2 regions of the Desemzia sp. FAM 23989 genome follow, and region 1 is predicted to be linked to the other one. Evidence: riboswitches for the same ligand, from Rfam matches in the RefSeq annotation. Region 1 holds a riboswitch; the other holds the start of a gene.

Region 1 (11,000 bases):
TTTTGAATAATCCTATGGCACATGTTAACCGTATTGATTTTTTATCAAAAATTTATGGTGTTAGCGAAGATGAGATTCGCAACGGGAGTATTACTATTAGTTTAAAAGAAAAGGAAACCATGGCCAAAGTCCGCATTCACAAAAATGTCATTGGAAGCTCCAGTCTTTCATTTGTCTCGGGTCTTCCTGGTGGGTTGGCCATGGCAGGAACAATTCCCGCAGATATTTTGCAGAACATGATTTATTCTATTAGGCTTATTCAAGAGCTTGCCTACATCTATGATTATGAAAATATTATTGATCAAGATGGTGAATTGAAGATTGACGGTTTAGTTTTATTTTTAGGTACAATGTTCAGCGCACAAGGTGCTGCATCTTTATTACGCGTAGCGAGTACAAACGCAGCAAAATATGCTTCAAAAAAAATTATGACAACAGCCTTAACTAAAACACTCTGGTATCCATTTATAAAAAATATCTCAAAAGTAGTTGCCTCAAAAACACTAACTAAAAAAGGACTTGCAAGCGCGGCTTCAAAAGCTATTCCTGTTATTGGGGGTATAGCTTCTGGTGGTCTTACAGCTGTTACCATGGAGCTAGCAGCGAAGAAGTTAAATAGAGAATTAATTAAAGGTTACAGTTCAAATTATAAAGAAGGTAATTTTAATAAAGATTTAGAAATCATTGAAGCCGAATTTGAAGAAATTACATCAACAGATAATACTAAAATTGTTTAAACTCCATAAATACAGAATAATAGCTTCCTACACGCGATATTGTCCACAAATTTAGTTTCTATTCTGTGTAAAAGACTATCTATGTTAGAATACTTGTAAGATAACTAGACTTTTTAGGAGGCTGCGATTATGGTTTATGATTTTACTACTGCTGTCAACAGATCACATACAGGTTCCGCTAAATGGCAACAAATGCATGACTGGAATCCTTCATTAGATGATAACATTTATCCTTTATCTATCGCTGATGTGGATATGAAAATGGCGCCTGAAATTATTCAAGGGCTTCAAAAATTTTTAGAAACAGCTATTTTGGGTTACGACCTACCTACCAAAGAGTATTTATCGGCTGTAAAAAATTGGATGAAAATCCAGCACCATTGGGAAATTGAAGACGATTGGATTCTGACTATACCTGGTGTAGTCACCTCCTTCTATCCTACTATCCGTTCATTCACTGATCCAGGAGATGGCGTATTGCTTTTATCACCTGTCTACTACCCTTTCTATGCAGCCATCGAAAAAACCGAACGCCATATTGTGAAAAGTGTCTTGATCCAAAAAGAGACACATTATGAAATCGACTTCGCAGATTTGGAAAAAAAAGCAAAAGACCCTGCGAATAAACTGCTCTTATTCTCCAATCCTCATAATCCAGTTGGAAGAGTGTGGTCCAAAGACGAATTGGCTAAAGTGATAGATATTTGTGTGGCGAATGATGTAATTGTTTTGGCAGACGAAATTCATCATGACCTCACCATGCCCGGGCATTCTTATACACCAATGGCTATAGCGACTGAAGACGCAGCTTCTATTTGTATCACCGCTACAGCTGTCAGCAAGTCTTTTAACTTAGCGGGACAAAAAAACTCCAACATCATTATTTCCAATCCAAATTTGCGCGAACGATTTTTAGAGGATATGGAAGTCACGGGTTTGGATGGCGGAACAAATGTGCTTGGGTTAAAAGCTACCGAATTGGCTTATACCGTAGGCGTACCTTGGTTAAAGGAATTCAAAGAACTGATTTGGCACAATCATCAAGAATTGAAACGCTATTTAAACCAAGAATTGCCTGAAGTAACGGTATTTGATTTAGAAGGAACGTTTTTGCAATGGCTGGATTTCAATGCTTTTGGGCTTTCGGCTAGTGAACTCGAAGAAGTTATGCACAAGGAAGCTTTGGTATTTGGGGATGAAGGATACATCTTTGGGACTGAAGGCAATGGTTTTGAACGCTTGAACCTTGCTGTGCCTACTAAAATTTTGATGGATGCACTTGAGCGTTTAGTTCATACAATGAAGAAATACCGTTAGTCAAATAAGGATGCAAACCACATTTAGTGGTTTGTATCCTTATTTATGGTGTACGGTATTATAAATTTTGGATAGCAAGAAACAGTCATGTATCAGCAAATAAGCAAGCTTGTAAATAAGTGAACAATATTCTATAATAGGTCCGTAGATAAAAAGTAAATAACCTTGTTAGGTGAGGCTACTGTACGAGAGATAGGCTGCTGCCCAGAAACGTCGAAAGACGCCAATGGGTTAACAGGAATTTTCGAATTAAGGAAATTCTTAATGCAGCTGGGGCAATCCCTATGCTGTACAGAGCTAAAACTCAACGAAGAGGTGCAGAAAATAGACAAAATAAACCATTTTGAAACGTGCTGCTCAGGCAGTCTTTTTGCACACTCTTCGGGGGCGTGCTTTTTTTGTTTTATAAATTTTTAGCGTTCATTCTAGAGTTGGGATCTTTCGCTATTTCATGGTGAGGCACTTTTTTATCGTGAAATGGAGGCCATTGTCTATAGAACTAAACGCTTAAAGTAGTAACGTTCTCTATTTTTTTAACGAACGAATTCTTTTAAGGAGGTGGTTTATATGGATCCGAATTCGGATAGTCGAAGGAGAAAGTTTGAATTAACGATACAAAAAAAAGAATGGCATCTAGTAAACCTTCCCGAAAGGAATGATCGGAATGAAAAAAATAGACACTAGAAAAAATAATTACTATGAGGCTGTCTTTAGAGCTGCTAAAGAAAACAATCGGAAGAGATTCCGGAGACTCTTCTTGAAACTCCATCTAAAAGACCAAGTAGAACTGTTTCACTTACTTTATCCTGAAAAGAAAAAGAAAATAGAGTCCTTTCTAGGCCCAGCAGAATTTGCAGAATTGTTCGAATGGATGGATCCAGCAGATCAAATAGAGGCTTATGAGGTATTCTCGCCAGAGTATACCGCCCATTTGTTTCCGTATATGGAATTAGATAATGTTGTGGCCTTTTTATCTTATTTTGATGAAGATGAAAAAAAAGTTCTTCTTAACTTACTCGAAGATACAGAGAGGAAAAAAGTGGAAGAAATGCTCTCCTATGAACCAGAGACTGCTGGTTCAATAATGACCAAAGGGATGGTAGTGGTTACTCTTGAACATACTATACAACAAACGATTGATTTAGTTCGTACTATTGCGAAAGCTACAGAATTGGTTTACTACTTCTATGTTCTGGATGATGCTGATCATTTAGTCGGAGTCGTATCACTAAGGGATCTCATCCTTCATTCGGAAGAAACAAAGCTGGCGGATATCATGCATACCCAACTGGCTTTCGTCCGAATCTACGATGACCAAGAAGAGGTGGCTCAAATCATTCAAGATTACGATCTGCTGGCTGTCCCCGTTTTGGATCAGAAAAATAAACTGATGGGGATCGTAACTGTAGATGACATCATGGATGTTTTAGTCGAAGAAACTAAGAAAGATTTTAATGAATTTTCAGCTATTCGAAAAAATCCGAAAAAAATAGAAAAAGGAGAAGAAAGTGCCTTTGAGATGGCTCGGCTTCGAATGCCATGGATTATCATCCTAGTTTTCCTAGGAATGATCAGTGCTTCTCTCATCAGTTCTTTTGAAGAAACACTCAACCAAGTAGTCATCCTTGCTGCTTTTATTCCTATTATCATGGACTCTGCCGGAAATGTCGGTACTCAATCACTTGCCATAGCTGTACGGAATATTTCCCAAGGAGAGGAAAGAAACCGGAAACAATTTTGGAAGACGATCTGGAAAGAATTTCTAGCAGGTACAATGATTGGAGGTGTCGCTGGAACAGTATTGGGAGTGGTAGCAGGTCTCTTCTATGGGAATCTCATTTTAGCACTGATCATTGGCATCTCGCTTTTCTTCACACTTAGTCTCTCCACAGTAGTTGGCGCGACTATTCCAATTGTTATTCACAAAATGAACATCGATCCAGCAATTGCCTCTGGTCCTTTTATCACCACTATCAACGATGCTTTGGGATTGCTGATTTATTTTAGTATAGCAACTGAGCTGCTTCATATTTTATAACAGTATGACTACTCAAGTTGTTCTTTTATCCCTTACAAACAAAGCTTCTTTTCAATAACTAAATTGAAAAGAAGCTTTGTTACTGTTTCTGAGAATATTTCCTTAAATTTGTGCGCGTTTTTGCAGTTCTGTGATAATAGCTCTTCCGTGTATAGCGGTGATCCAGATAAACATCAAGGTACTCAATAAAAGCGACAATTGGGATGGGAACAGCCATGTTGTCCAATTTAAAAACAAAAATGTCGTCGGCATAAATCCGAGCAGCGTTGCAGTCAACAGATACAACACATAATCTTCCACTTTTAAGCGAACGATTCGGACCGCGAAAAACATAGCTATTGTAGCAAATGTACAGATCAGCGGAATCGCATAAGTGGTAGACCAAGCACTCCAGCCCGATATATAATCCAAATACGCACAGACCAGTGAAGCAGATATGATCAAATAAACGATTCCTTTAGCTATATTTCTTCGTTTACGGATAATGATCAAGACAACTAACCATAAATTGACGATTCCAAATAAAGACCATTGCCAAACATTCAAGGGATCAGGAAAGAAAAATCCAGCTGTATAAAACCCAAGAATAATGACTACAGACGCCAACATCATCCATTTGAAAACTTTTTTCTTATTGAAACGTAAAGGAATATCCGGATAAGGGCTGCTTGCAGCTTCTGCTGACTCTACCGGATCTAATTGTTGGTGACAAAGCGGACATTCCGACCAGTCACCTTTAATATTTACCTGACAATGCGAACATCGTTTCACTCTTCATCACCTCTTAATTCTGAAGCTGTCACTTTATTTGCAGCAATCGTTACATCTACCCCAGATTTAGTCAGTTTCCGAACAAAGTTTTCTTGGATCTCTGTCTCTAAATAAGGCGACGTAAAAGAAATCGTCAAAGTTCCACCATGACTGATAACAGAAAATTGGGGTCTGACAGCAGACGTGTGGAAATAAAGCGCATGAACATAGGGATTCATCGATTGCGGCAATGACACTCGTCCGAGATTCGACATAGCCACTGTTAAATTTCGGTTGTTAAAGAAATTGATGATTTTTAACACACCATCTTTTAACGGACGCGGAATAACTCGGTTAAATGGATTGTATTCAAATGCGATCAATCGGCTTAACCGTTTTTCCAAATTTTCTTTGCTCAGCTGGTGCTGCATTTGTTTCGTCAAAGTATCACAGATTTTATTGATATCCACTTCTTTTTCTTGTGGATAAGTGTATTTTAATTTGACGGTACTAAAGAAATTACGGGCTGAATCGGAAGGATAAAATTGTCTTAAATTTACCGGAACGGATATTGCGATCGTTTCCCCAGAACGAAAATGTGGACTGGCTTCTCGAATAGCTTCAAAGTATACAGCAATCAAATACATAGTCAGCGTAGCATCTTGTTCATGAGCCAAATTCAGTACTGTTTTCACCGGCATCTCTAATTCAATAATTTTTGTTCGATTATCGGCTGTTTTCCTGCCGGTTATCCGATGTATTTTCCGTTTCCGACGTTTTCTTCTTTTCGTTGCCCACATCAATCTTCTCGCTTTTCGTCCATATTCAAATGCAGCATTTTTACTGCTTTTCACAAAACTGCGCACAGCAGATTGCGCTGAGTCCGTAAAATTTTGTTGTTCACTGTGGCTAAAATGGGTGACAAAGCTGTCTTCTAAGTGTTGTTGCTGGATTTCCCGTTGTTCTTTCATTAATTCTGCTTGCGTTTGAGGATGGCGCAATAAGATATACTCTTTCAGTAAATCTTCAAAGAACCACAGCGCTCCTGTTCCGTCACTCAAAACATGGAACACTTCCAAGTGAATGCGCTTATCATTGTAAATCACACGAAACAATAACTCTTTTTGATCAAAATGATACAGCGGCGAACAAGGTGTCAATACATCAGGAACTACTCGCGGTTGAATAGTCGTCTGTTGCAGGTAATACCAAAAAATTCCTCTTCTTAACACACTATGGTACAGCATATATTGTGCATACGTTTTTTCAAGCGCTTGTTGCAGCAGGACGGAATCGACCTCATTTTCCATTTCCGCACTCAACCGAAATACTTTGGTATCAGTGGTGGACATGGCTGCTAAAAAAATATTCGAAGCATTGTCTAGTCGCACCCATCCTTTTTGGTTGGTCGTTTCCTTCTTCTTCAAACTGACTCACCTCCAAACAACTAAAACTTTCCCTTTATCGATCAGTACTTAAAAATTCATTGATAATCTCATACGTTTCAACTACCGGTTCCACGAATTTTGGGTACGTAATAAACCCATGAACGGTTTCTTTTACTCGATGGATCCTCACTTTATTTCCAGCATCTCGTAATTTTTCTCCATAAGCTTCTCCTTCATCGCGAAGCGGATCAAACTCAGCTGTCACAATCAGTGTCTCCGGCTGTTTTGTCAGATCATCAGCTGATAAAGGAGAGATATATGGACTTTGACGCGTTGCCAATTCAGGAGCATACAATTCCATATATTCTTGCATCTTTTTGGCGGTCAACCCGTAGTCATATCCATTCGTACGAATAGATTCAAAAGGAGAGTTTTCTGTGTGATCCCAATACGTGACAGGGTACAGCAATATCTGCTTTGCTGGTACTATCCTGCCTTCATCTCGCAGTAACAGCGACACTGCAGCTATCAGATTGGCTCCCGCAGAATCTCCGATCAAGGTCAACTTAGAAACATCTGCCAATCGTGCCATTTCCAAATGATTCAGCAAGATGTCCACCACCTGATAGCAGTCTTCTAACCCGGCTGGATATGGATATTCAGGAGCTAAACGGTAATTTACCGAGTACACTACCCTCCCTGTTAAATCGGCCATATTGATACAAGTATTTGTATACGTATCGATGTTTCCAGTCACCCATCCTCCACCATGAACAAATAACAAAGCATCATCGTGCCGCAGCTCTTGAGGGCGAAATACTCTAACAGGGATATCGTGAGATTGATCCTTGGAATAAATTTTTTGATCTAAGATGATGTATCCCTTCTTAGGTTTTTTAGAAAAAATCTGCTGCATCTTTCGTACAAATTCATAATCTTCCTGCATATTGATTTTAGGGGAAGACATCATTTTCAACACAAATTTAAAAATGGGATTCATCAGTGTACTCCTTCTATATTTATATACGTGCTTTTTACTGTTTATCCATTAACACACGCATATAAATCTCAGCCTTTATCAGCTGGCCCTTTTTCCTAACAGAGCTCTACTTGCTTTTATTTTACTAGACTTGAGCCTAATTTGAAACAATCAACTCAATAAAGCTGATTTATTGACCTTCTCCTACTATTCTTGTTAAGCTGTTAATTGATTACGAATGTAAACGTTTCTGTTTACATTTGATAGGAGGAATCAGTTATGAATCGAAAAAACTTTTTACCATTTTTAGCGCTGTCTACTACTTTAGCTTTATCCGCTTGTTCTACAACAGAAGAAGCGGAAACAAATTCCTCAGAGTCCAGCAGTTCAATCGAGGAATCAAGTTCTATGGAAGAATCGGATATGGGACACATGATGCATGACGACTCTGGCGACATTCCAGAAGGACTTCAAGAAGCACAAGATCCCACCTATGCAGTTGGCGATACCGTGATGATCGAATCTGGACACATGCCTGGTATGAAAGGCGCAGAAGCTACTATTGTAGGAGCATTTGATACTGTTGCTTATGAAGTATCTTATGATCCAACGAACGGCGGCGACCGTGTAAAAAATCATAAATGGGTTGTATATGAAGAAATGGCAGAAGCTGGGGACTCGGCTCTAGAGCCAGGTACTGAAGTCACTTTGGAAGCTATGCACATGGAAGGCATGCAAGGAGCTGCTGCTACTATTGATGCAGCCAATCAAACTACGGTGTACATGGTCGACTACCAGCCTACTGATGGCAGTGAGACTGTGAAAAATCATAAATGGTTGACCGAAGATGAATTAGCTCCCGTTGAATAGGTGATAAACAGAATGGGTTGTCTCAATATGAGATAGCCTTTTTTCATATCACTCATTTACTCCCTTGGTCATATAAAAGTCCGCATGTACCTATAATCAGGAGGTGATTACTAGGTGATCAGGTCCCACTTCCTAATTCAGCTTATTGATAGTCTCGAATTGTGAAGTAGAACGTCTCTATTTCACAATTCCGCATGTAACCAACCTCGAATTATTAAGTAGACCACCTCTACTTCACATTCCCGCATGTAATCAATCTCGAATCTTTAAGTAGACCACCTCTACTTCACATTCCCGCATGTAATCAACCTCGAATTATTAAGTAGACCACCTCTACTTCACATTCACACATGTAATCAACCTCGAATTATTAAGTAGACCACCTCTACTTCACATTCACACATGTAACCAACCTCGAATCTTTAAGTATCTCTCGTCTTCTTCATAATTCCACTTATAATCAGCTGTGAATCATTAAATAGCCCCCCTTCTACTCTGCAACACAACAAAATCCCTTTTCGCTGATGGTTGCCCATTAGCGAAAAGGGATTTTACTTTGCTTTAGATCATGGAGTAACCCACAGAATCCACTACATCATCTCTATTCCAGCTTAATCTTCAAACTGCTTCCAAAATGTTTTTTTGTATCTCACCAATAACCCAGCAGAAAGACTCAGGGGCACCAGAACAATAGCAGCAGAAAACAGCATTTGGCCAATTGGCGGCAAAGCCAATAAAATAAATGAAACACCCACAACAGCCAAGACACCGAAGAAAACAGTAATAAAAATACTGATGGCTTGAACCCAAGTTCCAGCTCCTCTGCTAAAGAGTTCGGTTAGATTTTGCCAATCCAGATTAAGCAATCGATAATCGCGTACAAAATAAAAGTGGCTCAGTGCAAGAGTTCCGATCACAAGCCCGGCTAAGAAAAGTACTGCAAACAACAACGGGACTTGAAGGAATACCATTAATCCGATCGCCAATAACACCGGAATGATCAGTTCAATACCAAAGGCAAACAGAAATTTTTGTCTTAAATAGTGCTTCATTGAAAATGGCAGTGATTTGAGATACAAGAAGTTTTCCCGGTCTAAAGAAATGATGACTCCGACAATCGACACCGCATTTAAGGTGAAAAACGTATAAATAAATCCGCCAAAGAAAAATACCGGCCAAAATAATGTTGGAATAGCCGCTAAATCAGGACTGTTAACTAAAGTCGGTCCGATCACCACCAAGGGCAATAGGAGTTTTGAACTCAGAAATTGCATCATTAATGTTCCATCCTGAATGATTCCAAGATTGTATTTAAACAAGGTCTGATTGACTGAAGCAGGATGCTGAGCAGCAACTCCCTTTTTTTTCCTTTTGGTTTGTTTCTTGGGACGGCTGGATGATGTTGTCGAGACGGCATGTTCAGCTTGATAAAAAGAAGGCACAACCCATCTGATCACCACAAATGCCAGAATTGCCAACACCACTACCCAACCCAGGATACCAACCCAAGCTGCTGCATCTCCTGGAGTTAAAAAAATCTGGTGGAATGCTCCTAGAAAAGGAATCACAGACATATCCGGAATGATCCCTTGAGCTGTTTCAGCAGATGTCGTCGCTCGGTTGGAAAGGAAATAGACCGATACCACCATTCCAATGCTGGATAAACTGTATAAAGCAGTGATTACGCCTTGTTTGTGCTGTGTAAACAAAGGCAGCTTCGTAATGAGATGCACCAGTACAATCGAAAACGCTAAAACTACTGTTATCATCAGCAAAAATAGAACTACTGAACCCGGCAGCAAGAATAGCAAAGCATTCCCTGCATCCAACACTAACAAAAACATCAAAATCCAAACAGGGACCAAATATGGAAGCAGCATAAAAATCAACACAGCTGCTTTTGCTGCAAACAATTCACTCGCTTTAAAAGGGAGCGGCAGATAATGGGACAAGTCTTTTGAATCGTAAAAAAGATTAAAAATCAGGTAAAAGCCTTGGAGCACAGACATTAAAATAATCGTGCCCATAAAAGACGTAAACATGCCCGGGTAGTGGACCAGATCTATATTGGAAAACATAAAACCAAATAAGAAGATAAAAATAGCCAGCAATAAAACATTTTGTCCAAGGATGTATGTATAAGCCGATAACTTAGAAGGGGCTCCTTTTTTGACCTCTTTATTACGCCGCTTTTCGATCATCTGCGGATTAGCGTAAATCATATTGACTTTAGCCAACTCCACCGTTTGTTTCATCCGCATACGTTCATCCTCTCCCTTCAGGTTCCACTGAAACAGCAGTTGGATTTTCTCCTGGTTGTCTGCCCGCCATTTTCAAATAAATGGTTTCAAGAGATTGGTGTTCGTTTTGGGCTTGCAAATCTTCAATCGTTCCATCGTACAAGACTTCTCCCTGTTTAAGGATAGCGATATGATCGCAAATTTGTTGCGCCGTATCCAATACATGAGTCGAAAACAAGACGATATTGCCTGCAGCAGCGTGCTGCTTCATCATTTCTTTTAAATCAAACACTGCTTGCGGATCTAACCCTGTCATCGGTTCGTCTAAAATCCAAATATCCGGATTCGACAGCAAGGCCCCAATGATAAACGTTTTTTGTCGCATCCCGTGTGAGAAAGAATTGATGACTCCGTATTGATTTTCTGTCATATCGAACAACTCAAGCAATGCCGTCAATTTATCTTGATAGCTGTCAGGTGTCACCTCGTATGCAGTCGCCATCAGATTCCAATATTCCGTTGCTGTCAAACGTAAAAACATATTTGGCGAATCCGGCACATAACCGATTTTGCTTTTGATCGCCAAGCGATGGTCTGTCAATTTTTCTCCATCTACCAAAATTTCTCCTGCAGTAGGATCGATGATACTTACCAACGACTTGATTGCTGTCGATTTACCGG
Region 2 (19,275 bases), on a different contig from region 1:
GAATTGTTTACACATGGGAATTACAGGTTGTATGATTCGCCAGAAACGTTGTTTATTTATGAAAGGTCATTCAGAGAGAAAAAAGGATGGGTGTATTGTAATTTTTCGGATAAGGAAGAAACACTAAAGATGAGCAGTGAATGTGCAGCAGCGGAAGTCATTTTGGCGAATAAAGGCAATCGAGTAGATGACAGGAAGTTAGAGCTCGGCCCATATGGAGTAGTCGTTTTATATGAAATAAACGGATGACAGAAGTGTGGTCGTACAGCTATAAAAAACTCGAAACAGCTATAAAAAACTCGAAACTCTGCTAGTAATTTTGAACGAGTTATGTTAAAGTGAATGATAGAAGAAAAGCTAGACGGGAGGGCAATGAAGTTGTACAATACACTTTTAATTGCTGAATTAATCGTATCTGTGTTACTGATTATTATTGTTGCCATGCAGCCAAGCAAAACAAACAGTGCTTCCAGTGCCTTAAGTGGAGGAGCAGAACAATTATTTGGAAAACAAAAATCACGTGGATTTGAAGCTGTGTTAAAACGGATCACAATAGTTCTAGGAACGTTGTTTATCGTGTTAGCTCTTGCTTTAGCATACTTATCCGCAAATTAAATACTTAAAAAGCTGCCTATATGTTAAGGCAGCTTTTTTTATATTCGTACTATCAACATCACCAATCAATCGCAGCAAACCTTTTTAGTGTATTGATAGGAATATGGTGCAATTTCAAGTAAAATAAAAGTATCAGAAAGAAAGCAGGAGACATTACATGAGAGATAGATCGTTTTATTTTAAAGGTGGAGAAAAGGCTGTACTGTTGTTTCATGCATACAGCAGTACGCCAAATGACGTTCGTATGTTAGGGCGCGCTTTAGAGAAAGAACATTATACGGTTTACAGTCCCACATTCAGTGGTCATGGGACGGATGATCTAGAAACGGTATTAGATCATTCACCCCAAGAGTGGGTAAAGGATGCTAAAAAAGCCTTGCAATTTTTAAGAGATGAAGGACATCAAGAAGTTGTGGCATTCGGTTTGTCGTTAGGCGGCATTATAGCCACTAAATTGATGCTGGAGGAAGATTTACTGGCTAGTGGTACATTTAGTTCACCTGCTATCCATAATGAAACCTCGAACGTTAGAAAAGAGTTTTTGAACTTAATGAAGATTTTAAAGCAAAAAAAAGGGGAATCAACAGAAGCCATCCAAGAACGACTTCCTGAATTAGAAGATAAGCTGGACAAACAATTGGCGGGTATTCGTGATATGGTAGATGAAATGGCTTCTCATTACGGAAATGTGGAGAAAAATATCTTTATCGGTCAAGCGGGAAAAGACGAATTGATCGATAGCAACATTGCGTATGAATTGAGAGATGCATTTACTAATGCTGATGTTGATTTTCACTGGTACGAAAATAGTCCGCATGCAGTAACAGTAGGGCCAGAACGTAAGGAATTAGAACAAGACGTACTTAACTTCCTAACTGCATTGCAGTGGAACGGGGGATAATCAATGACAAGTAAAGAAGTCTTAAAACAAGCAATTTTAGTTTATATGAATGAGCACAAAGCGGTGTCGTTTGAAATCAAAGATTTAAGTGAAGGTTTAAATAAAGGCAGTGCGAAAGATTTTAAAGAATTGGTCACTACAGTGGCTGAAATGGAACGAGAAGGGCAGCTTTTTCTTACTCGCAGCGGGAAATTGAAATTACCTAAACAAGATCCGGTATTGTCAGGAGTTTTTAGAGCGAGTGATAGAGGATTTGGGTTTGTATCGATCGAAGATGAAGAAGTGGATATCTATATTCCGCCTAATCGAACCAATTTTGCCTTAGATGGAGATAAAGTCAGTGTCGATATCGTTAATCCTGCAGAACCTTGGAATGACAAAGGGCCTGAAGGGAAAATCACGGCTATTTTAGAGCGCAACTTGACTCAGTTAGTAGGCGAATTCTGGGCTTATAGTGATGAAGGTATTGAAGAAACTGGATTATATGGTTACGTTGATCCTAGAGATAAAAAGCTCAACAGTTATCGAGTATTTATCAAAGCGGAAGGGGTAAAACCAGTAGATGGGTCAGTCGTCATTGTAGAAATTACCCACTATCCGGATCATGAATACACTCAAAGCATGCAGGGACTAGTTAAAAAAGTCATTGGGCATAAAAATGATCCTGGTGTGGATATTTTATCGATTGTTTACGACAATGGGATTCCAACAGAGTTTTCTCCAGCTGCACTGAAACAAGCGGATGCAGTACCGGATAAGATCTCTGATAAAGACATTGAAGGCAGGAAAGATTTACGGAATGAAGTCGTCATCACCATTGACGGCGCTGATGCCAAGGACTTGGATGACGCTGTAACGGTACGTCGCTTAGAAAATGGAAATTATCATTTAGGAGTCCATATTGCGGATGTTTCCTACTATGTAACAGAAGATTCACCATTAGATGGGGATGCTTTTGAACGTGCAACAAGTGTTTACTTAACGGATCGTGTTATCCCTATGTTGCCGCAACGTTTATCAAATGGAATCTGTTCATTGCATCCAAATGTGGATAGATTGACTATGAGCTGTGAAATGGAAATTGATTCTCATGGGGAAATCGTCAGTCACGAGATTTTCCAAAGTGTGATCCGTTCTTACCGCCGAATGACGTATTCAGACGTGAACGCTATTTTGATGGATAAAGATCCTGAAGTACGCGAAAAAAATGCTGATTTATTGGATATGTTTGAATTGATGGACGAATTACATCACATTCTTGAAAATCGACGTGTGCATAGAGGAGCTATTGATTTTGATTCTTCCGAAGCACAAATTGTAGTCGATGAATCGGGGCATCCATTAGATGTTGTGGTTCGTGAACGCGGTGTGGGCGAGCGATTGATCGAATCATTCATGCTGGCTGCAAATGAGACCGTTTCTGCACATTATTCTAAAATGGATCTTCCGCTAATTTATCGTGTACATGAACAACCAGACAGTGATCGCATGCAAAAATTCATGGAGTTTGTAACAGCATTCGGAATCAGTATGAGGGGTTCAAGTTCAAACGTCACACCAATAGCGTTGCAAAACGTGCTAAAAGAAGTAAAAGACAAGCCTGAAGAAGCCGTTATTTCGACTATGATGTTACGGAGTATGAAACAAGCTAAGTATGATGTGGAGCCTTTAGGACATTATGGTTTAGCGGCTGAATATTATTCTCACTTTACATCGCCTATTCGACGTTACCCTGATTTGATTTTACACCGTCTGATTCGTGCCTATGAAGAAAATGGTACCGGAACAGCTGAAAAGAAAAAATGGGAAGGTATGCTGACGGAAATCGCTGAGCAAAGTTCGAAAATGGAACGACGAGCTGTAGATGCTGAACGTGAAACCGACTCGATGAAAAAAGCGGAATTTATGGCAGATAAAGTTGGAGAAATTTACGAAGGTGTCATTGGATCAGTGGTTAAATTTGGTCTGTTTGTAGAACTTCCTAATACGATCGAGGGCTTGGTCCACATTTCAACTATGCGTGATGACTATTTTAACTTTATCCCAGAACAATTGATGCTGATCGGAGAGCGTACAGGGGTTGTTTACCGTATTGGTCAAAAAGTTAAAATCAAAGTGACCAAAGCAGATCCTGAATTACGCGAAATCGATTTTGAATTGATCTCAGATCCTGAACTGGAAGTAAAAGCAGATCCGAGTCAAACTCAAAAAGGAAAACACAAAAAGCGTGATACGAAACGCCCTTCTAAAGAACAGCATAGAAGAGGCAAAAAAACAGCGACTGAAAAAGGGAAAAAATCTTCAAGAGACAAAACGAAAAAGAATCAACCTTTCTATAAAGATGTTGCGAAAAAGAAAGGAAAGAAAAAAGGTAAAAAATGAGTGAAGGAGGCAAAGGATTATGCCAAAAGGCAGCGGAAAAGTTCTTGCCCAAAATAGAAAAGCAAGACATGATTATGCCATTGTAGATACCATTGAGGCTGGAATTGTTCTGAAAGGGACAGAGATTAAATCGATACGAGCCGCCCGCATCAACTTAAAAGATGGGTATGCTACTATTCGAAATGGCGAGGTTTATCTTCAAAATGTGCACATTAGTCCATACGAACAAGGAAATGTATTCAATCATGATCCGGTTCGTACGCGCAAATTGTTGATGCACAAAAAACAAATCGCTCGTTTGATTGGGGAAACCAAATCTAGTGGTTATACATTGATTCCGTTAAAAGTGTACATCAAGGATGGGTATGCCAAAGTATTGATCGGTCTCGCTAAAGGGAAGAAAAAATACGATAAACGTGAAGACCTGAAGCGGAAAGATCAAAAACGAGAAATAGACAGAGCTATGAAAGCACGTTAGAAATAGCAGCATGAAAAATCTGAGAGTTAGGGGAAATATCCCGGCTTTCAGATTTTTTAATTTATCCACTGACACAATGTTGTATATTTCGTGAGATATAACGGTTTAGACTTATCTTACATAATAGCTTATTTCGACCACTTATTTAGAGGAAAAATAGTAGGATATGAGATGAAACGTTTGACAGGTGAGCTGATTTTTTATGCTTATTTTTTGTAATCGCTATCATTTTTGTGTACGCTTATCATGGAGACATAAAAAAGAAAGGGCTGATTGGGTGATGAAGATAAGAGTAAAAAGAGCTCTGGCTGGTTTGTTTTTAGCAGGAGCTTTAGGGGCAGCTGGTTGTGGAAACAATGATTCCGGTGAATCTGGTCAGGAAAATGCAGGAGACTCAGGAGAAAAGGTTTTGACGGTATCGATAGAGGAAATTTATTCAGATTATTTTGAGTCCATAAAAGGCGACTTTGAAGAAGAACATGATGTGACAGTAGAATTTGTTTTCCGTGAGCAATTAGAGCAGGCAGAAGCCTTGCCTTTAGATGGTCCGGCTGGAATTGGACCAGATGTGATGATGATTCCTTATGATCGAATCGGCCAATTGGCTCAACAAGGGCACTTGGCTACTGTAACAGTACCAGATGACGGGCGTTTTAATGATACGGATATTCAACAAGTCACTGTGGATGACCAGATTTATGGCATACCATACTTATTGGAAACATTAGTCCTTTATTACAACAAAGATTTGGTAGAAACAGAGCCTACTACATTTGAAGATTTAGAAGCACTGATGCAAAATGAAGAATACAATTTTGATATAGAAGAGGGAAAAAATACCGGCTTCTTAGCCAATTGGCTTGATTTCTATTATTCATATGGATTGTTTGCAGGCTACGGGGGTTATATATTTGGCGATGAAGGCACAGATCCGACAGACGTTGGCTTGAACAATGAAGGGTCTGTTGAAGCATTGGAGTACCTTACTGAATGGTATGCACAATGGCCACAAGGAATGCAGGATGAGGGAACAGTGGGAGACTTTATAGATACTTCATTTATCGATGGAAAAACAGCTGCGGTCATTAATGGGCCTTGGGGAGCTGCTAATTATGAAGAAGGCGGAGTAAACTTCGGAGTAACGACGATCCCTACTTTACCCAATGGGGAGAACTATCAACCTTTTGCTGGAGGCAGGGGATGGGTCATCAGTAACTACTCGGAAGATATAGAATTGTCACAGGCATGGTTGGAATACATCACAACACATGACAACCAACTAGCGTTCTATGAAATGGTTCAACAAATTCCAGCAAATATAGAAACTAGACAAGTTTTGCTTGAAGAAGGAACAGAAGTAGAAGCTGCTGTTGTTGAACAATACGAAAATGCTAATCCGATGCCAAATATTCCACAAACTGCAGAAGTATGGGACAATGCTAAAAATATGATTTTTGATACTGTATCTGGAAATAAATCAGCTGAAGAATCTGCTAATGATACCGTTGAAGTGATTCAACAACTGATTGAGCAGAAATACGAGTGAGCCATTTAGAATAAAATGAAGATTTAAATGATAGGTTAAACAGACCACTAGCATCTGTTGGGTACTTTCCAAGCAGGTGTTAGCGGTTTTAGATTTTTAGTGTGCTGGCTTTACTTTCAAGTGCCAAGGACAATATTGTGCTTTTTTAACGGTTATGTGATAAAGTAGGAAAAAGAAAATGTGTATGTATCAATTTAATGTAAAGACAATCGATCAAGAAACAGTTTCCCTGTTTGAATACAAAGGAAAAGCGTTGTTGATTGTGAATAGGGCTAGTGAATGTGGACTGGCTCCACAGCTGGAAGGGTTGCAAGAACTGCATCAAACTATCAAACAAGAGTTTTAACGTACTAGTTTTTTTTCCTATCAATCCATGAACCAAGAACTGTTAGAAGGACAAGAGATTGCTGCTTTTTATTCTACTCAATATGGGGTTACTTTCCTTTGTTTGAAAGGGTATTGGTGAATGGTGCGAAAGCTCATCCGTTATATCAATATTTAGTGAATGAAACAAAAAGGAAGAAAAAAATGGAGTTACACGAAGTTTTTAATTGGGCGAGATGGAGAAATTATGGAACGATTCGCATCTCTGACGACTCCAGAAAAGATTGAAGATTCTATTGTTGAAGCTTTGGCAGTACCTGAATAAATCTATCCAAAGAGCAAACGAAAAAACTACAGCCGTAGTTTTTTTGTTTTTTTATCAACAGGTAACCAGAACAATGCTATACTAATTGGTATAGGTGAAAAAGAAAGGGGCGGTTGAAATGGAAATGAAAAATAAATATTTAACGATGTTGGCAAAAGAATACCCGACGATCGGATCAACGACTTCTGAAATCATCAATCTAGAAGCCATAATGAATTTACCCAAAGCAACAGAACACTATGTTAGTGATATCCACGGGGAATATGATGCATTTCAACATGTCCTGCGAAATGGTTCGGGAAATATCAAAGAAAAGATTGGAGAGATTTTTACTGATCGATTGACCCAAAAAGAAATGAACACGTTAGCGACAGTAATCTATTATCCAGAAGAAAAAACGGAAGATATCATGAAAACTTTTGAAACGGAAGAAGAAGCACGTGAGTGGTATCGCATCACTATCTCTAGACTAATTGAATTGTGCCGATTTGTTGGCTCCAAGTACACTCAATCAAAAGTACGGAAATCCTTGCCAGAGGAATTCTCTTATATTACAGAGGAATTGCTTTTTAAAGATGGGACCTTTTCAAATAAAGATAATTATTACAGTGAGATCATCGATAGTATCATCTCATTGGACAGAGGGAAAGAGTATATTACAGCATTGTCCTATTTGATCCAACGTTTAGTTGTTGACCACTTGCATGTGGTGGGAGATATTTACGATAGAGGTCCTTATCCGGATAAAATTATTGATGCTTTGATCCGCCATCATTCCGTTGACATTCAATGGGGAAACCACGATATTTTATGGATCGGAGCTGCTTCTGGTTCAGAAGTGTGTATGGCAAATGTGATCCGTATTTCTGCACGCTACAATAACTTAGATATTTTAGAAGACAGCTATGGAATCTCATTGCGCTATTTGTCCAACTTTGCGGAATCTACGTATACTGGAGATGCTGACAGTTGTTTTGCGCCTAAAGTGAATCCTGAGACCAATATCTTAAAAGAAGAGATTATTCAGAATACAAAGATTCATCAAGCTATTGCGGTTATTCAATTTAAATTAGAAGCAGCCATTATTGAAAGACATCCAGAGTTTCATTTGGAACACCGTCTGTTGTTAAACAAAATTGATTACGAAAATGGCACCATCACCATTAGAGGACAAGAATATCCTTTATTGAGCACCAACTTTCCCACCATCGATCCGACAGACCCGTTCAAATTAACAGATGATGAACAATGGATTGTGGATAAATTAACAGAAGGTTTTAAAAACAGTGGGAAATTACAAAAACACATTTCTTATTTGATCAATAAAGGAAGTATGTATCTGACATACAATGATAATTTATTGTTCCATGGGTGTATTCCGTTGAATGAAGATGGAAGCTTTATGGGAATGGAAATAAGAGGCAACTATGTCTATGGACATTCTTTGTTGGATAAGTTTGAAGATGCCGTAAGAAAAGGATTTTTGTATCAAAACAGAAGCAACAACCATAAGTATTTAGATTTAGTTTGGTATTTGTGGACAGGACCTGTTTCTTCTTTATTTGGGAAAGACCAAATGACGACTTTTGAACGCTATTATGTAAAAGACAAGGCTTGTCATGAAGAAAAGAAAAATGCTTATTACCGTATGCGCAATGAAGTTGAGACCTGTGAAAAGATATTAGCTGAATTTGGCTTAGATCCGACTAAAGGTCGCATCATCAATGGGCACACACCGGTAAAAGAAAAAAGAGGAGAAGATCCGATCAAAGCAGATGGCAGAATGTTGGTCATTGATGGTGGGTTTTCAAAAGCTTATCAAGGAACGACAGGTTTAGCTGGATATACGTTGCTGTATAATTCGTTTGGAATGATGCTGGTTTCTCATCAACCCTTCACGTCTCCTCAGGAAGCGATCGAGAATGAGATAGACATTGTTTCTACCCGACGAGTGGTAGATAAAGAATTGGAACGAAAGAAAGTGAAAGAAACGGATATCGGTAAAAAACTGCAAGATCAAGTAACTGATCTGAAAGCGTTGCTCGATGCTTACCGTAACGGGGATATCCCAGAGAACATAAAATAAATGATGTCCATTTATGGAGTCAGTAACCAAGATAACTGTTTCTTACTTAACTGGTAGGAAACAGTTATTTTGGTTTGTGAAGCTGGCAAAACAATAGCCAACCAGCTTTATGTGACAATTGAGGTAAAATCAAAAATAAAACAAAGAGTGTTTTTAATGTATTGTATTTATTTAACGAATAAAAAAACTCTTTTTCATTAATTTATAACGGCTTTCTGTTACAATAAAAATAGAAGATTCTGAAATCAGTGCACTGGAGGAAATGAAAATGAGTAAAGGTTGTACATTTTATTTTGTTCGTCATGGACAAACGTATTTTAATCATTACCGAAAGATACAAGGGTGGAGTAACACACCATTGACAGAAGAAGGTACGGAAGATGTGTATCGTAGCGCTAGAGGATTAGCGGATGTAGAATTTGATGCAGTGTACACAAGTGACTTAAGCCGTACGGTTCAAACAGCAAGTATTATTTTAGAAGAAAATAAACAGGCTGAAAATTTAAAAATTGAAATGATGCCGGAATTCAGGGAAGTCTTTTTTGGTTTCTTTGAAGGTGAAAATGTAGACGTCGCTTGGGAAACGATCAACCAAGAACTGAATTATCCTTCCGTTCCTGAAATGTTTGCACAGGCAAGCATTCCCGAACGAATGAATGCGACTAAAAAAGCTGATCCGTATCACGATGCAGAAGATTTTTTAACCTTCTGGACCAGAATTGAAGAAGGGTTGATGAAACTGATCAGTAAACATCGTGATACTGGAGACAAAGTATTGGTAGTGGCTCATGGAAATACCATCCGCTACTTACTGAATAATTTAGTAGCAGAGCTAGAAAATCCGCAACCTCTTTTAAACGCAAGTGTCTCTATTGCTTCTTATCAAAATGGTGCTTACCATTTGGAAAAATACAATGAAGTCAGACACTTTAAAGATTTGAAAGAATAAGCTGAGCAAATCAGTTATACACATTCAGTTGAGTACAACTGGATGAACAACAAATATGGAGGTACAGCATTGACTACACCTAAAGGACTTGTATTTTTTGATTTAGATGGAACGTTATTGAATGCTAAATCAGAGTTGGATCAAGAAATCAGTGAAGCATTAGAAAGTATGAAGCGAAAAAATATTATTCCATTTGTAGCGACTGGCCGCAGTCCGATTGAGATTGAACATGTATTGGAAAATAGCCCGATAGATTCTTTTATTACACTGAATGGCCAATATATTGTTTATGAAGGAAAGGAAATATACCGAAGTGCTATTCCGAAAAAATTGATGAATGAATTGAAATCTGCTACCGATAAGTATGACTTTCCTTTATCTATGTACACACATGATAAGATCCGCACGACGAAGGATACTCAAACAATGATCACCGCTTATAAAAATATCCATACGAAACCACCTGAAGTGGATGCTGCTTTTCATTTGAAGGAAGAAGTATTGATGGCGCTGATTATTAATGATGATCCTAGTTACGATGAGGATTTTCGTTCTAAATTTCCTCAATTGTCTTTTTACCGCAATACACCGTATAGCGTAGACACTATTATTAAAAACAATTCCAAAGCAACTGGGATCAAAGAATTAGAAAAATTACTAGGCCTTGAAAATGTTCCAACGTATGCTTTTGGAGATGGTCCAAACGATAGAGAAATGATTGCCTATGCTGATTATGGTATCGCCATGCAAAATGGAGTGGATGAAGTAAAAGAAGTAGCTGATTACGTTACCTCATTTAGCAATGTAGAAGGCGGCATTATAGAAGGTTTGAAAAAATACAATTTAATTTAGCAGTTGTATTTATTTCGATAAGCAAATCCCATTCGCACTTTTGTGAATGGGATTTGTTGCATGGTGGGGGATAGTCCACTATTTTGCCTTATGGTGATTCAAACTGCAATGATCATCATTCAGTGTCTCTGGATGATGATCAAACTAAGCTTATCATCATAGCAATTTACTCCATCAGCTTTTATACACAAAATGGCTGAAACGTTTAGTCCTCTGTTCATAAATAACCCTTTAAAGGAGCGTTTAGAATAGGGGAGAACCACTTGACCACAACAGCTTTTGTTTAGAAAACAAAAAAAGCAGTAAATACTGACAAATCAGTATTTGCTGCTTTTTTATTGTATGGAGACGAGGGGAGTCGAACCCCTGTCCAAACATAACGACACCTAGACGTCTACGTTTATAGTTATACTACTTAAAAGTTCGCTTAGTATTAGCCGCACAACAGGCATCGTACTTTGCTAGTCTGATAATCTCTTCTAAATCTTGCAGACGGAAAGATTTAGTGTATCCCACTGATTATAGGACCCTTACTCGAGTACATGGGCGATACCGAGAGGATCTACACTAAGCTGTTATTACGCAGCTAAAGCGTAAGAGTTATTATTGTTTTTAGCAGTTATATTTAACTGTAACGTTTTTACGTAGCCGTAACCTACGAAACGCGATCCAAGCTCGACCTATGCCTGTCGAATCCGTAACGCCCCCGAAATAAAAGGGAGTACAGACTTAGTACCTAAGGTACTATAATAGTCATCTATCTAACTCTGCAACTATCATACCACATCTACTAATCAAAAGAAAGTATGTTCGCTCCGGAAATAAAAAAAAGAAAGCTTAAGCTGCCTTTTAAGCAGACTATAAAACTTTCTTTTCTGTCATGCAAGTCCATTATAACCATTGCTTGTTGATTTTGATATAAATGTCTTTAACGATTTGAGTTGTAACGATATAAGCTGTAATAATTAAAATCATCCATTTCCAGTAAATTACTGGCAAAGCCACAAAGTCAAAAAACGTACCTAGCGGGCTACCAGGAATCCAGATAGCTGCTGCAATAACAGCTAGTGTTGAAGGAATCACACTCATACTAGCTCTGCTTTGAATAAATGGAATTTTTTCGTTTGAATAATATGCACAACGACTGTCTGAGTAATCAATCCGATAACAAACCATCCTGAATGGAAAAAAGGTGCATCTTGCACAGAGTTTACTTGGAAAACAAACCACATCAACAAGAAAGTCAAAATATCAAAAATGGAACTGATTGGTCCAATGCTGAAAGTAAATTTCAGCAAATCAGCAGTTTTCCAAGTAGCTGGTTCCATGAGATTTTCAGAATCCATTTTGTCCCAAGGAATGGCTAATTGTGCAACGTCATAAATCAGATTTTGAACGAGCAATTGGATAGAGAGCCCTTCTATTTGAGTGTGTAATCGTGCCAAAAAAGTTTTTTCTGTCAGATAACCGATTTCTTTTAGTTGGTTATTTTTTGATTTTTTTTCGGTATAAATAGAATTTTTTTGTTTACTATTATGTTTTCCTCCTTGACTTAAAGGAAAATAAGCGTGCTACATCATCAGCCGAATAAAATGGGTTATGGTAGCATGACTTATTTCTCTTTTAGTTTTCCAATCACTAGCAGAGCTTTGTTCCATACCTTTCACCTCATTTTTATCGTTTATTTTGAAACGAATCTGTAAGGTTTCCATATGATAATTTACCTTCGTTGTACAGAATGCAAAACAACAAAAAAAGCATACACCCCATCTGACGACAGAGTATATGCTTGAATACCCAATCCAAATAAAGGGTAAACATTCCATATCTAGATAATATTTTTTTGCATGTTAAAAAAACATTATGCCTTCTCCATCGTTGAGTTTTAGCACTATATGGCGTAGATTGTTCAACAGCTACGTTAAGAATGACCTTGCGTCGATCATTCCTGTTGACCCATTGGTGTCTCTCGACGTTTTTGTGCAGCAGCGTTTTTCCATATAGGAGCCTCGTCTAACAGAAGCTTTATTCATTTCGTTTGCCATGCTAGTTCAAAAAAATTTATAAGTCAAGTTTGATGGAAGAAAAATAATCATTTAAAAAAGCCTAATCAGTCAATCTTTAAGTAATACTTACGGATTCACAGTCAATGTAAAAAGTTTCATTTGCTGATATACTAGTATCATATTTATTAAATTGGTATCGTATAACGATACTTGTGTTGCTTTAATATCATTAAGAATAAGAAAGGGGAAGAGATGGTTTAGTTAGAGATGAAATGAAAGCGGTATCTGTTGTGACATATGAAGAATGGGAGTGAATAAAATGGAAAAAGTAATTGATGTACATCCAGATAATCTGGCTACTAGAAAGCCTGCTAAATATCGGACAGCTAAAGTTTGGCAAATTGGAGCTTTTGCACTAAATAATACAGCAACAAACGCATTTATGTTTTTAATGACTTTTGTATCCTATTATGCAACAGGAGTTGTTGGATTAGGAACTGTCTTAGTTTCAACGCTCATTACAGCTAGTCGTCTCTGGGATGGTGTTACTGATCCAATTATCGGTCTTTGGATTGATAAAACTGATGGTAAGTTAGGGAAATTCAGACCGTTTATGATTTCTGGTTATGTTGTTATGACCATTACCACGTTATTATTGTTTTTTACCAATCATTTAATTCCAGAAAACTTACGTTTGGCTTAATTTATAGTGTTGTATTTGATTTATATTGTTGGGTACACTTTCCAGACAGCTTGTACAAAATCTGGCCAGTCGGTATTAACCAATGATCCAAATCAACGGCCATTATTCTCTACATTTGATTTGTCTTATACGTCTTTATTCTTTGCTGGTGCTGCTGTTTATGTATCAAATTATCTAGAACCAAAACATGGTGGTTTTAATGAAGCTTTCTTTGCTGAATTTGTTATCACAGTAGTGTTAATGGTAGGAGTGTTAACTTTACTGGCAGTTGCTGGTATTTGGAAGCACGATAGAACAGAAAATTTTGGTACAGGTGGAAAACAAGAAAAAATTGGTTTAAAAGACATGTTTGGGATTTTAAAAGGGAACCGACCTTTACAAATGTTGATTGTTGCTGCGGCAACTGATAAGTTAGCCTTAACAGTTGCAAATAATGCTATTGTAATGGTCTTGTTATTTGGTGTCGTAATCGGGGATTATGGATTGTATGGTCAAGTATCAGCTTACACAATGATTCCTTCTTTGATTATTATCCAAATCGGTACAAGATATGCTCGTAAATTAGGTTCTAAGCAGGCTTTAGTAACTGCAACATGGGCATGTATCATTATTTACTCTGCGCTATTTGCTCTATTGTTACTAGGAGATCCTTCTCAAATCAGCTTTGACAACAAGGGATTCATGACAATCGCTTTCTTAGTATTGTTTATTCTAGGTAATGGTGTGAAAACAGTATCAGGTGGGATTGTTATTCCAATGATTCCAGATATTACAGATTATGAAACCTATAAAACAGGCCGTTATGCACCTGGTGTAATGGGAACGATCTTCTCATTTGTGGATAAAATGATTTCTTCTTTTGGACAAACCATTATTGGTATTACTTTAGCCTGGGTCGGCTTTACTGAAGTATTCCCCACAACGGAAACTCCCTATACAGAAAATATTTTCTGGGTAACGATGTTGTTGTTCATTGGTTTATTGATTCTTGCTTGGATTGCTTCATTAATCGCTATGAGATTTTATGAATTAGATAGCAAACGAATGGCTGAAATTCAAGAAGTTTTAGAAGAAAGAAGAAATGCTGGCAAATAAAGAAACAGAATAAAGCTTTTAATAAAGGATGGTAAGTACCAATGTGAAAATGGAACTTATCGTCTTTTTTGTTACAATGAATTCAAATAAGTTTCTGAGTCAATTTTGACAGCTTATTGTTTGTTATAAAGAAGGACAGATTGAATAGGAAATTAGAGGATGATCTAAATGATAATTCCAGAAAAAATAAATGCTTTGGTACATGTAAAAGGCCAATACTATAGTCTTAACTATCATTCCCACCAGCAATATGAACTGTATTTTTTCCATCAGGGAAAATGCAGATACCTGATCAATAATCAAATTTATGATTTGCAACCAGGAGATATCATTGCTTTAGATGGCACGGAACTTCATAAACCACATGTGCTTGAAGAGAGCGAATTATATGAACGCAGTATGATTCACTTTTCTGCCGCTTGGATAGAGAGTAGTCTGAAAGAATTAAATGCTCTTTATTTATTAGACGTGTTCAGAGATTTTCCACACCAAATTTTTCGCATTGAAGATCAAGAGTGCTACAATAACATCATCGAATTGGGTAAAAAATTAGCTGATTTATCTAAAGAAGAATTTACAGTTACGCAGGAAGCAGAGATAAAACTCGTCTTAAGCATGTTTTTGTTGAAAGTCTATCAAGCAAAGCGCAAACCAATCGTGTGGATGAAAGAAATAAAAAGCGAAAAAGATAAGTATGCTGAAAAAATCGCGACTTATTTGCAACAGCATTTTACTGAAAAAATCACTATTGAGAAACTGTCAAAAAAATTAAATATCAGCAAATCATATATTTCCCACGTCTTCAAAGAATCTACTGGTTATTCTGTGATGGAATTTTTAATGGATTACCGTTTAGTTCAAGCCAAATTTCAAATAGAAGTTTCCGGAGCTAAAAAGACTTTAAAAGAAATAGCTTACGATTGCGGATTTGAAAGTGATGCGCACTTTAATCGTTTCTTTAAGAAAAAGATAGGTATGACACCCAATAGATATCGAAAAGAAGTTGAAGCTAATATGACCGCTGGTTCAAAGCACGATTAAAAAAGAAAAGGAATTTTTATTTATGTTATATCCAATTGCTACTGAAAGTCGTACATTGACTGATTTAAATGATGTCTGGAAATTTTATCTAGATGATGAAACAAAAGAAATAGACGTAACGAAGCCATTAGTGACCGATGCTGTAATGGCAGTACCGGGCTCATTTAATGACCAAGGAGTTCTTTCAGAGATTCGCAGACATGTTGGAACAGTTTGGTACGAAAAAGAGTTTACGATTGCAAAGCCTTTACTGTCTGAAAGAATTGTCTTGCGTTTTGGGTCAGCAACTCATAAAGCGGCCGTTTATGTAAACGGCCAAAAAGTGGTAGAGCATACTGGAGGATTTACACCTTTTGAAGCCACTATCAATGACGCACTAGTAAATGGAAAAAACAGGGTAACCGTATCTGTCAACAACATTTTAGATTACACGACACTGCCTGTTGGAAATTACAGCGAAACCACTGACGAAAACGGAAATGTGATTCGCAAATCAAGTGAGAATTTTGATTTCTTCAACTACGCCGGTCTACATCGTCCAGTAAAAGTCTATACGACTCCACACAATTATATAGATGATATCATCATTTCTCATCAAGTAGATGGGAATGCTGCAAAAATCTTTACTGTAGTGCGAACTGCTGGTCAATTTGATGAGGTAAAAGTCACTCTTATAGATAAGGAAGGAGAAGTCGTTGCCAGCAGCAAGGGTGTAGAGTCGGAGTTGACAGTCGAAGATGTTCATTTATGGGAACCAATGAATGCATACCATTATATTGCTCGAGTGGAAGGGTTTATTGCTGGAGAATTGATAGATGTCTATGAAGAGCCGTTTGGTATCCGGACTGTTGAAGTTGGGGACAATCAATTCTTGATTAATGGAAAACCGTTTTATTTCAAAGGTTTTGGAAAACATGAAGACACTTATCTCAATGGACGCGGCTTGAATGAGACGGCTAATGTACTGGATTTGAATTTGACGAAATGGATCGGAGCCAACTCATTCCGTACATCTCACTACCCTTATTCAGAAGAGATGATGCGTTTAGCAGATAAAGAAGGAATTGTAGTTATTGATGAAACTACAGCTGTCGGGTTATTTTCAGCATTTGATTTTATGTTGTCTGGTGAAGGAGAAACTGCTAATACATGGGATATGATGGATACAACTCAAGCTCACGAACAAGTTATTCGTGAACTAATCGACCGCGATAAAAACTTAGCTTGTGTTGTTTTATGGTCCATTGCCAATGAACCTGCTCTTCATGAAGAAGGAGCTCGCGAATATTTTGAACCGCTAATCAATTTGACGAAAGAATTAGATCCTCAAAGTCGTCCGATAACGATTGTCAATATCATGATGTCGACTCCAGATAAAGATTTGGTAGCCGATTTATTGGATGTCATTGCATTGAATCGTTACTACGGTTGGTATGTACAAACTGGAGATTTAAAAGCCGGTGAAAAAGCTTTGCGTGCTGAATTAGACTTGTGGAAGGATATGTATCCTGGAAAACCTGTGATGTTCACTGAATATGGGGCAGATACTGTTCCTGGTTACCATGCTATTGATGACATTCCATTTACAGAAGAATATCAAGTACGTTATTACGATATGTACCACAAAGTTTTCGATGAGTATGAACATGTGATTGGAGAACAATTGTGGAATTTCGCTGACTTTGAAACAAAAGTGGGCATCAACCGCGTTCAAGGGAATAAAAAAGGAATATTCACACGCGCAAGAGAACCCAAAATGATTGCACATGTTTTAAAACAACGCTGGACAGCTATTCCAGATTTTAATTACAAAAATAAGAAACACCTATAAAGTACTCAGCACAGAAACTTACCTGTTTTCTGTGCTTTTTTTGTAGAGTAAACGGTGCACTTGTGTAAAAGTGACTTTGTGATTCTTTAATAGTTAAAACCATCAATTAGGGAATATAGTCTAATTATTGGCGGTTCTATTCTGTTTATCTGTGATGTATGGATGAAATAATGCAAAAAAATCAAAAAAATACGCTTTCACAAAACAAATATGTTGATTTTTTCACAAAAATTTTGTATGCTATCTATGAAGTTATTAAGAGAGCAGGTATGGATACATAAAGCTATTTTGACAACTTTGAAAACGGATAGCAAAATATGGAGGTAAGAAGTATTATGAGTAAATCAATTAAAAAAAGAAACTTGTTTTTTGGAGTTTGTGCATCAGTGATCCTATTGGCAGCTGGATGTGGAAGTGATGATACTGCTACAGAAAGTGAATCAACAGCTTCTTCCGCTGCAGAAAGCACAGAAGTAGTAACAAGCGCATCTATCAGCAACGATCCTGCAGATGTATTAGCAGGACTTAGCGAAAACGGTACATGGATTTATGCGATTACAGAAGATGTTACTGTAGATGAAGATATTATGGTAGCTGGAACTTTCCATGATGGCGGGGAAGACAGTGGAGATGTATACCGTAAATTAGCTTTATATGCACAAGATGACGACCGCAATGTTACAGATGAATTTACTTTAACTGCTCCATCAATGACTGTTGAATCTCCAAACTTCAGAATCCAAAATGGTACATTTGCTGGAGATGTGATCGTTAAAGAAGAAGGGTTCGAACTTGCTGGATCAACTGTTGAAGGAAACGTGACATTTGATTCTCAAGAATTAATGGACTCTGCTAAATTAGATGAAGGTACAGTAACTGGAGAAATCACAGTAGCTGAATAACACCTCACAAAACATGAAAAAATTGGAACTCTCTTGTCTTTACTCCTAGAAGACAAGAGAGTTCTTTTTTGACGTTCCAAAACAATCTGTTTGTTGTATACAATTAGTAGTGCCAAGCTATTGCTTTTGGTAAAATAAACTTAACAAAGTGCAAGACAACAGAGGGTGGGGATCTTATGACTTCAAAAGAAGTATTATTGTTATTAACAGATCAATGGGCAGACTGGGAGGCTGCTTATGCCATAGCAGAAGTAAATTCTGCAGCAAATTATTCGGTGAAGACTATTTCTTTTGATAAAGAATCCAAAACGTCTATTGGCGGGTTACGTACCGAGATTGATTATGATATTAAGGAGTATACGAATTTCAGTCGTTTGGCGTTAGTGATCCTGCCTGGTGGGTTTTCTTGGGCAGACAATCGATATGATGAAATAGCCGAATTTATCAAACAAGTTCGAGACCGACAAATTCCTATTGCTGCTATTTGCGGGGCAACCATTTTTCTAGGAAAACATGGCTTTCTGGATCATATAAAACACACTGGAGACAATTTTGAATTTTTTGAAAAACAAAGCGGGTACCGTGGGGAAACTCATTTTTTGGATGAACAAGTAGTCCGAGATGATGATGTCATCACAGCAAATGAAACAGCAGCGGTCGATTTTGCTTATGAAATCTACAAACTATTAAAAATCGATGATTTAGAAGAAATTGACGCATGGTACGATAATTTCAAGAATGGGTTTGTGAGAAAAAGGTCCAATGAAAAATAAATCAGCAAAGATTTAGGAAGGGAAACTATTTAATGGTATTCTAGATACTGTAAGTTAACATACAGTAGGGGGAAATTTCATGGAGACCATCACATTAGCAAATGGGTTAAAGATACCACTAGTTGGTACTGGGACGAACACGTATGGAAAAGAAGGCAATCAGTACAATGGAGAGTTGAATGGGGACTTCAGCGCTTTGGAACAAGCTATTCAATCAGGATATCGATTGATCGATACAGCTATTTCTTATCGAAATGAAGCTGGTGTTGGAGAAACTATTTCTGACAGCGGAGTGCTGAGGGAAGAGTTTTATATTACGACTAAAATTCCGGCAGATGAAGCTTATATCGGTACAAAAGAAGCGGTAGAACAAACAGTAATAAATAGTTTGAAGAACCTTCAAACAGATTACATTGACTTGTATCTGATTCATCATCCCATTGAAGATGAAGATAAATTAAAACAC

Evidence for each region. A riboswitch is a leader RNA that binds a small molecule or an ion and turns the genes downstream of it on or off. The one in region 1 is predicted to bind magnesium.
Region 2: linked by a shared signal. The riboswitch ahead of ACEN36_RS02355 (cation transporting ATPase C-terminal domain-containing protein) and the one ahead of mgtE (magnesium transporter) in region 1 are both predicted to bind magnesium.

The regions. Positions count from the first base shown of each region.
Region 1 is NZ_JBGQQT010000025.1:16,281-27,280, reverse strand. It holds gene ACEN36_RS11685 (bacteriochlorophyll 4-vinyl reductase) at 1-737, shown strand, start outside; gene ACEN36_RS11680 (MalY/PatB family protein) at 867-2,054, shown strand; M-box (ykoK) riboswitch at 2,212-2,376, shown strand; gene mgtE (magnesium transporter) at 2,719-4,092, shown strand; gene ACEN36_RS11670 (DUF6320 domain-containing protein) at 4,195-4,863, opposite strand; gene ACEN36_RS11665 (alcohol acetyltransferase) at 4,860-6,269, opposite strand; gene ACEN36_RS11660 (alpha/beta hydrolase) at 6,304-7,230, opposite strand; gene ACEN36_RS11655 (YdhK family protein) at 7,489-8,079, shown strand; gene ACEN36_RS11650 (hypothetical protein) at 8,691-10,340, opposite strand; gene ACEN36_RS11645 (ABC transporter ATP-binding protein) at 10,345-11,000, opposite strand, start outside.
Region 2 is NZ_JBGQQT010000002.1:159,021-178,295, forward strand. It holds gene ACEN36_RS02290 (alpha-amylase family glycosyl hydrolase) at 1-249, shown strand, start outside; gene secG (preprotein translocase subunit SecG) at 379-615, shown strand; gene ACEN36_RS02300 (alpha/beta hydrolase) at 773-1,516, shown strand; gene rnr (ribonuclease R) at 1,520-3,898, shown strand; gene smpB (SsrA-binding protein SmpB) at 3,918-4,376, shown strand; gene ACEN36_RS02315 (extracellular solute-binding protein) at 4,657-5,922, shown strand; gene ACEN36_RS02320 (hypothetical protein) at 6,107-6,268, shown strand; gene ACEN36_RS02325 (hypothetical protein) at 6,428-6,571, shown strand; gene ACEN36_RS02330 (fructose-1,6-bisphosphatase) at 6,690-8,657, shown strand; gene ACEN36_RS02335 (histidine phosphatase family protein) at 8,926-9,606, shown strand; gene ACEN36_RS02340 (Cof-type HAD-IIB family hydrolase) at 9,676-10,458, shown strand; RNA gene ssrA (transfer-messenger RNA) at 10,799-11,166, opposite strand; gene ACEN36_RS02350 (hypothetical protein) at 11,350-11,547, opposite strand; gene ACEN36_RS02355 (cation transporting ATPase C-terminal domain-containing protein) at 11,544-11,903, opposite strand; M-box (ykoK) riboswitch at 12,321-12,486, opposite strand; partial or broken gene ACEN36_RS02360 (MFS transporter) at 12,784-14,262, shown strand; gene ACEN36_RS02365 (AraC family transcriptional regulator) at 14,431-15,303, shown strand; gene uidA (beta-glucuronidase) at 15,326-17,134, shown strand; gene ACEN36_RS02375 (polymer-forming cytoskeletal protein) at 17,470-18,036, shown strand; gene ACEN36_RS02380 (type 1 glutamine amidotransferase family protein) at 18,213-18,809, shown strand; gene ACEN36_RS02385 (aldo/keto reductase family protein) at 18,889-19,275, shown strand, end outside.